Roseisolibacter agri: one gene and its partner. Each later gene encodes a partner of the first gene's protein in a complex. Links are inferred from orthologs where the notes say so. Each region holds a gene or a part of one and is shown on either strand. Other genes may lie near its edges. The genes, in order: rosag_RS15295 and smc.

Evidence for each region.
Region 2: the proteins of rosag_RS15295 (region 1) and smc are in contact, whole or in part, in a crystal structure (PDB 3ZGX), measured with the Bacillus subtilis proteins. The link is inferred for Roseisolibacter agri from one-to-one orthologs.

Annotation. Positions count from the first base shown.
Region 1 is NZ_BRXS01000004.1:704,798-708,073, forward strand. Bases 31-3,009 are described here. They hold rosag_RS15295 (segregation and condensation protein A), read left to right. Parts: upstream 31-1,124; coding sequence 1,125-1,895; downstream 1,896-3,009. Other genes in these bases: rpsT (30S ribosomal protein S20), read right to left, coding at 31-182; rosag_RS15290 (site-2 protease family protein), read left to right, coding at 451-1,128; scpB (SMC-Scp complex subunit ScpB), read left to right, coding at 1,870-2,418; rosag_RS15305 (pseudouridine synthase), read left to right, coding at 2,463-3,009. In the rest of the region: more of rpsT, read right to left, coding at 1-30; more of rosag_RS15305, read left to right, coding at 3,010-3,276. UniProt on the Bacillus subtilis protein: Participates in chromosomal partition during cell division. May act via the formation of a condensin-like complex containing Smc and ScpB that pull DNA away from mid-cell into both cell halves.
Region 2 is NZ_BRXS01000004.1:449,661-454,166, reverse strand. Bases 232-4,440 are described here. They hold smc (chromosome segregation protein SMC), read left to right. Parts: upstream 232-631; coding sequence 632-4,240; downstream 4,241-4,440. Other genes in these bases: rosag_RS14165 (hypothetical protein), read left to right, coding at 4,258-4,440; rosag_RS14175 (hypothetical protein), read left to right, coding at 232-631. Also shown: more of rosag_RS14175, read left to right, coding at 1-231; more of rosag_RS14165, read left to right, coding at 4,441-4,506. UniProt on the Bacillus subtilis protein: Required for chromosome condensation and partitioning.

The DNA of each region.
Region 1 (3,276 bases):
ATCAGGCCCTTGCGGGCGGCGCGGTCCAGCAGGCTCACGGCGAGCGCGGTCGTGTCGGCCGGCGCGCCCTCGGCGCGGGCCTTCTTGAGCGCGGTCCGCAGCGCCGAGCGCTGCGCGCGGTTGCGCACAGCCGCAGCGCGCGACTTCCGCATGTTCTTCTTGGCGGAGGCGATGTTCGGCACTTTGGAGAACTCTCAGGCAGATGACAGACGTGGCGCGCAGGTCGCGCGAAGCGTCGAAGGCTAGCCCACCCGGTATCCCATGTCAAGGCACGACACGGGTTTGCACGGTGTGTCGCTTTGACTTGCCCTGGGGGCGCCACTAGGTTTCGCCGCGCTGCCGCCGCCGTCCGCGCCCCTCGTGTGCCCGGTCGTGCGCCTCCCGGCCGATCCCCGGCGCCGCCGACCGCGTCCAGGCGCGCCCGCGCCGTCCCTCCCGCTTCCGTTCTCGGTGGACCTGCGCACCCTCGTCCTCGTCGCACCCGTCCTGCTGTTCTCGATGGTCGCGCACGAGTACGCCCACGGCTACGCCGCCTACAAGCAGGGCGACCCGACCGCGTACCAGCTCGGGCGGCTGACGTGGAACCCGCTCAAGCACATCGACCCCTTCATGACCGTGATCCTCCCGGTCATGCTGGCAGTCATGGGCGGGCCGATCTTCGGCGGCGCGAAGCCGGTGCCGGTCCAGCCGCGCAACTACCGCGACTACAAGCGCGGCGACATCATCGTGTCGCTCGCCGGCGTGGCGACGAACTTCGTCCTCGCGTTCGTCTGCGCGCTCCTCATCGTCCTCCTCGGCTTGCTCGGGCGCGCGCTGCCCGACGCCACGTCGACGCTCGCGCTCCTGCAGGAGATGCTGCGGCACGGGATCTGGTTCAACCTGATGCTGACGTTCTTCAACCTGCTGCCGATCCCGCCGCTCGACGGCTCGCACGTCGCGAAGTACCTGCTGCCGCCCGCGTGGGCGATCCGCTACGTGGAGTTCGGCCGCTTCGGGATGCTGATCCTGCTGCTCTTCCTCTCGATGGGGCAGGGCGCGCTGCGGGCCTGGCTCTCGCCGGCCGTCGCGATCAACCGCGCGGCGCTGCAGACGGTCGCGCCGTACGTCCTGCCGGTCAGCGGCCTGTGATCGCGCCCGCCACCACCCAGGGCGCGGCGCAGGACGCCGCGACGGCCGGCGCGCCGGCGACGTTCGTCGTCGAGCTGCCCGAGTTCTCCGGCCCGCTCGACCTCCTGCTGTCGCTGATCCGCGACGAGCGCCTGGACGTCTACGACATCCCGATCGCGCGCGTCGCCGAGCAGTTCCTGGCGCGCATCCAGCACCTCGCGCTGGACGAGGCGGCCGACTACCTCGAGATGGCCGCGCGCCTGCTGCGCATCAAGGCGCAGCTGCTGCTGCCGCGCAGCGGCGACGAGGAGAGCTGGGAGGACCCGCGCGCGGAGCTCGTGCGCCGGCTGCTGGAGTACCAGCAGATCCGCGAGGTCGTCGAGCACCTGGACCGCCTGGGCGAGGAGCGCCGCGACCGCTTCGTGCGCGGGTCGTTCGCGCCGATGGCCGCGCTGCCGGCGGGCGTGCCGCCGCTCGCGCTGTCGCTGACCGAGCTGCTGTCGGCCGTCGACCGCGTGCTGCGCGTCGCCAAGGAGCCGACCGTGCACGACGTGGTGCAGCGCGCGCTGGACGTCGCGGGCGCGATCACGTCGGTGCGCGGCGCGCTGGCGCTCCGCGCGCGCACGCGCTGGACCGAGGTCGTGGGCGCCGACGCGGAGCCGTGGCAGATCCTCAGCGTCCTGCTCGCCCTGCTGGAGATGGCGAAGCTCGGCGAGCTGCGCCTCGCCCAACCGAAACCGTTCGCGATCGTGGAGATCACGCGTGAGTCCGCTGGCGAAGCTGCTTGAAGCGGCGCTGTTCGCGAGCAGCCGTCCGGTGCCCCTGGACGAGCTGCGCGCCCTCGACGCCGAGGCGTCGCCCGAGGACGTGCAGGCGGCGCTCGACGGGCTGCGTGCGCACTACGACGACCCGGAGACCGGCCACTCGTTCGAGCTGGTCGAGCAGGGCGGCGGCTGGCAGCTGCTGACGCGCGCCGAGTACAGCGAGGCGATCGAGCGCGCGCAGCTCGCGCAGCGTCCGCAGCGCCTCTCCGCGGCGTCGCTGGAGACGCTCGCGATCATCGCGTACCGCCAGCCGATCGGCCGCGCCGAGGTCGAGGAGATCCGCGGCGTGTCGGTGGGCGGCGTGCTGAAGGCGCTGCTGGAGCGCGGCCTGATCGACATCGTCGGGCGCTCGGAGGGACTCGGCCGTCCGCTGCTGTACGGCACCACGTCCGCCTTCCTGGAGCAGTTCGCGCTGCGCCACCTGGAGGAGCTGCCGCGCGCCGACGAGCTGGCGATCGCCCTGCGCGCCGATCCGCGGCCGCTGTAATTGCGCCCTGACCACGTTGTGACCACCCGAATGGAGACGCGCCCGTGACCCCGCGCGAGACGAACGGCCGCGACCGCGGGTCGCGGCCGGCAGGCAAGGCGGGATCGCGCGGCGCGCCCTCGCGTGGCGCGAAGACGGCCGGCGCGAAGGGCCGCGGCGCTCCGTCGCGTGGCGCGCCATCGCGCGGCGGTCGCGACGAGCGGCCCGCCCGCTCCGCGCGTCCGTCGCGCGACGAGCGCCCTGCGCGCGGCGCGTTCGCGCCGACGGAGAAGCCGACGCGCGGCGAGCGCTACGACCGTCCGACGCGCGCGCCGCGTGCGGAGACGTCGGAGCGCGACGCGTGGTCGGCGCAGCCGATCCGTCCCGAGCGCGCGCCGCGCCCCGAGCGTGGCGACGCCGCCGCCTGGAAGGAGCGCGAGAAGGCGAAGAAGGCGCCCAAGCGCCCGATCCCGCGCCGTCCGCGACCGGCGGAACCGGCGGTCGACGAGCGCGCGTTCGAGTCGCGCCCGTCCTCGGGGCGGCCCGCGCGCCCCCTGCGCCCCGAGGCGACCACGCGCGGTGGCGGCGACCTGCCCGCGCGCCGCGGTGGCCCGCAGCTGCCCGCGGGCGCGCCCGGCCGCGGTCCGTCGCGACAGGCGCGCCGCGAGCAGGCTCGCGGGCTCGATCGCCCGGTGCCGCAGCACGCGCCGGCGCGCGAGGAGTCGCGTCCGACGTCGCGCCCCGCGCGCGCCATCGTCCGCGACGTCGCGCCCGACGGCACGCGCACGGTGCGGCCTGACGTCCGGCGCGAGCCGGCGCGCGAGCCGGCGCGCGAGCAGACGCGCGAGCAGACGCGCGACACCTCGCGTCCGCAGCGCC
Region 2 (4,506 bases), 260 kb from region 1 along the record:
GCGCCAGCGCGCGCGCGGCGACGCGGGCCCGCGGATGGCCGCGGCGGTGAGCGACTCCGCGCGCCGCGCGGCGGCCGACTCCGCACGCGCGGCCGCCGCGCCGCCGCCGCCCGACACGCTGCCGAGCCTCGCCGTCGAGAACGCGGCCGACACGGTGGACCGCGCGATGTACACCGTGCAGACCAACTCGGCGAGCACGGAGACGTCGGTGCAGCTGCCCGCGAACGTCGACCGCGCGACGCTGCCGGCGCAGGTGATCGCGCCCGTGCTGCTCGAGAACCGGCCGTGGTTCTACGCGTACGTGGGCGCCTTCCGCACGCGCGAGGAGGCCGAGGCGCTGCGCGACAGCCTCGCGTCGCGCCGCGTGCTGGGCGACGAGTCGGGCGTCGTGGAGCGCACGCCGTTCGCGTTCCTCATCGCCGACAGCGTGCCCGCCGCGCAGGCGCCGCGCCGCATCGCGGAGCTGGAGCGCCGCGACATCCCGTCGTATCCGCTCGCACGCGGCAACGGGCTCGTGGCGCTGTACTCCGGCGCGTTCCGCACGCAGGACGAGGCGGCGTTCCACGCCCGTACCCTTCAGTCGGCGGGGATCCGGCCGCGGCTGGTCTATCGAACCGGGAGAAGTCTGTAAGTGCGCCTGACCAAGCTGGAGCTGCAGGGCTTCAAGAGCTTCGCCGACCACACGTTCCTGCAGTTCGACAAGGGCGCCACGGCCATCGTCGGACCGAACGGCTGCGGCAAGTCGAACGTCTCCGACGCCATCCGCTGGGTGCTCGGCGAGCAGCGCGCGCGCATGCTGCGCGGTGGGAGCATGACCGAGGTCATCTTCCAGGGCTCGTCGGCGCGCCGTCCGGTGAACGTCGCCGAGGTCTCGCTGCACTTCGACAACCGCGAGGGCACGCTTCCGGTCCCGTTCAAGGAGGTCGTCATCACCCGGCGCCTGTCGCGCTCGGGCGAGAGCGAGTACTTCCTGAACCGCACCGCGTGCCGCCTGCGCGACATCCAGGACCTGATGCGCGGCACGGGCCTGGGCGCGGACAGCGGCGTCGTCATCGAGAGCAAGATGATCGACGCGCTGCTCTCGGACCGTCCCGACGACCGGCGCGAGCTGTTCGAGGAGGCGGCGGGCGTGGGCCTCTACCGCGACCGTCGCCGCAGCACCGAGCGCCGCCTCGAGGAGACGAGCGTCGACCTGTCGCGCCTCGATGACCTGATCAACGAGGTCGCGAGCCAGACGCGCGCGCTCGCGCGCCAGCGCAAGCGCGCCGAGCGGCACGCCGAGCTGACCGCGCGCCGCTTCAACGTCGAGCTGACGCTGGCCGGCCGCGAGATGGCGGAGTGGAAGGACGAGCTGGCGCGCCTCGACGCGCGCCTGGCGGAGCTGCAGCTGCTGAACCCGCAGGCCGAGGCGACGCTCGCGGAGTTCGAGCGCGCGCGCGAGACGGCGCAGCAGACGCGCGCCAACGCCGAGGCGCAGCGCGCGGAGCTGGCGCGCATCGTGGCCGCCGAGCGCCAGACGGTGCTGCAGCTGCAGGGCGAGCTCGCGGTGGCCGAGGAGCGGCAGCGCAACGCGACGTCGCGCCGCAGCCGCGCCGAGGAGGAGCAGAAGGAGGGTGAGGCGCTCGGCCTGCGCGTGGCGGAGGAGCGCGAGCGCGCGATCGCCGAGCGCGCGCAGTGCGAGGAGACGCTCTCGGGCGCGGCGCAGGAGCTGGCCGAGCGCGCAGCGCTGGAGGAGGAGACGCGCCGCGCGGTGGCGTCCGCGCGCCAGCGCGTGGAGCAGGCCGAGCGCGCCGCGCGCGAGCTGCGCGAGCAGGCGCGCCGCCTGGAGATCGACCGCGAGGCGACCCAGCGCGAGGAGCAGGAGGTGGGGCTCCGGCGCGCGGCGCTCGACACCGAGCTCGCCGCGCTGGCCGACCGCATGGAGAGCGTGCAGCGCGAGATGGCCGCCGCCGCCGAGGCGCTGGAGCTGGCGCGCGAGCAGGTGGCGCAGGCGCAGTTCGAGCTGGACGAGGCGCGGCTCGCGGTGCGCGCGGCGCGCGACGCCGAGGCGGGCGCGCGCGCGGAGCTCGCGCGCGCCGACGAGATGCGTACGTCGATCCAGGGCAAGATCAACGGGCTCGAGGCGCTGGAGCGCGACCGCGTGGGCCTCGCGCCCGCCGCCGCGCGACTGCTCAAGGAGCGCCAGCAGTTCGGCGACGGCGCGGTGCTCGGGCCGCTGTCGGACTTCGTGACCGCGGGCAGCGAGGCGGCCGCGCTCGTCGAGCGCTTCCTCGGTGCAACCGTGCACGCCGTGGTCGTGCGTGACCGCGACGTCGCGGACCGCATCCGCGGCTGGCACGCGGCCGCGAACCTCGGTCCCCTGCTCCTCCTGCCGGCCGACGCGATTCCCGCGACGTCGCCCTTCGCGAGCGCGACGACGCCCGACGGCATGGCCGTGGACGCGACGGGCCTCGCGGCGCGCGTGCGTGCCGCGGAGCCGGCCGGCAGCTGGGTGCGCGCGCTCCTCGGCGGCGTCGAGGTGCTGGGCGAGGGCAGCGCGTTCGTGGACGCGCGCGGCGCGATGCTGCTCCCCGGGCAGACGTCGGGCCCCGGTCCGCTGCGCCGCCGCGCGGAGCTGAGCGACCTGCGCGCGCAGCTGGAGCAGAGCGACGCGCGACGTGAGGAGGCGCGGCAGGCGCTGGAGGGCGCGCGCGCCGCGCTGGCCGCCGCCGAGGCGCAGCAGGCCGTCGCCGCCGAGGCGTCGACGGTCGCGCAGCAGGAGGCGCGACGCGCGGACGACCAGCGCGCGGAGCTCGAGCGCCGCCGTCAGCGCGCCGATCGCGAGCTGGCCGACGCGCAGCAGCTGGCCGCGCGCCTGTCGCAGCGCGTCGACGAGCTGGCCGAACGCGCGCGGGTGCTGGAAGCGCGCGCGGGCGAGGCGCTGGCGCAGGCGGAGGCGCGCGAGCAGGAGGCCGCGGACGCGCGCGGCGCGCTGGCCGAGAGCGAGCACCAGCTCGAGACCGCGCGCGAGGAGCGCACCGTCTGGCAGGTGGAGCAGGCGCAGGCGCAGGCGCGCCTGCAGGTCGCGGTCGATCGCGAGCGCCGCCTGTCGCACGAGATCCAGACGCAGGCGCAGCGCCTCGAGTCGCTGCAGCGCGAGCTGTCGTCGCTGGCGACGGCCGACAGCGCGCTCGCCGAGCAGATGTCGGTGTGGGCGCTCGACCTCGAGTCCAAGCGGCAGCAGCTGCAGGACGTCGAGGAGCGGCTCGCCGACGCCGAGCAGGCCGTGCAGGGCGCCGACGAGGCGCTGCGCACCGCCGAGCAGGCGCTGGCCGACGTGCGCCGCAGCAACGGCGCGCTGGCCGACGAGTTCCACACCGCGTCGCTGCGCCACACGCAGCTGGCGGGGCGGCGCGATGCGCTGCGCGAGCGGCTGGAGACCGAGTGGCGCCGCCCGCTCGACGACCTGCTGGCGTCGTTCGAGCCGGTGGACGTGGAGGCGGACACTCTGCGCACGGAGCTCGACGAGCTGCGCGGGCAGCTGGAGCAGCTGGGCGTCGTGAACCCACTCGCGATCGACGAGCACGAGGAGGAGGTCCGCCGCCTCGACTTCCTCACCGGGCAGCGCACCGACCTCGCGCAGGCGCGCGCGTCGCTGCAGCAGGCCATCAAGGAGATCGACACGACGGCGCGCGAGCTGTTTCTGGCGACGTTCGCGCAGGCGCGCGAGAACTTCCGTCAGATCTTCATGACGCTGTTCGGCGGCGGCGAGTGCGACCTGCGCCTCGAGAACCCCGACCAGCCGCTCGACTGCGACATCGAGATCCACGCCAGCCCGCGCGGCAAGCGCACGCAGCGCATCCACCTGCTCTCCAGCGGCGAGCGCGCGCTGGTCGCGCTGTCGCTGCTGTTCGGCATCTTCCTCACGAAGCCCAGCCCGTTCTGCCTGCTGGACGAGGTGGACGCGCCGCTCGACGACCAGAACGTCGGGCGCTACGTGCGGATGCTGAACCAGTTCAAGACGAAGACCCAGTTCATCATCATCACGCACAACCCGCGCACCACCACCGAGGCGGCGGACGCGGTGTACGGCGTGACGATGCAGGAGCCGGGCGTCAGCTCGCTGGTGAGCGTGCGGCTGCGTGGCGGGCCGCAGGTGGATGCGGGGCCGACGGAGGCCCCGGCCGATGCAGCCGCGGATGCGGCGGTGGACGCGGAGAGCGACGGCGCGGAGCCGGAGCCCGCGACCGCGGCGACCTGACCGCGCGGTCGCGCACGGTGCATCGCACGTTCGCACGGGAGCGGCGCAGGTCGCTCCGGCTCGCGGTCGTCGCGCGCGCGCTCTTCGCGCTGGCGGCGGCCGCGCTGCTCGTGCCGGCCGGCGTCGCGCGCGCGCAGTCGCAGAGCGTGCAGGTCGTCCCGCCGGCGGCGGGCGGCGACTCGCTGCAGACCGTCACGCCGACCTTCCTGCTGCAGGCGGTCGCGACGGGCCCGGGCCCACTGCGCTTCCGCTTCGAGCTCGACACG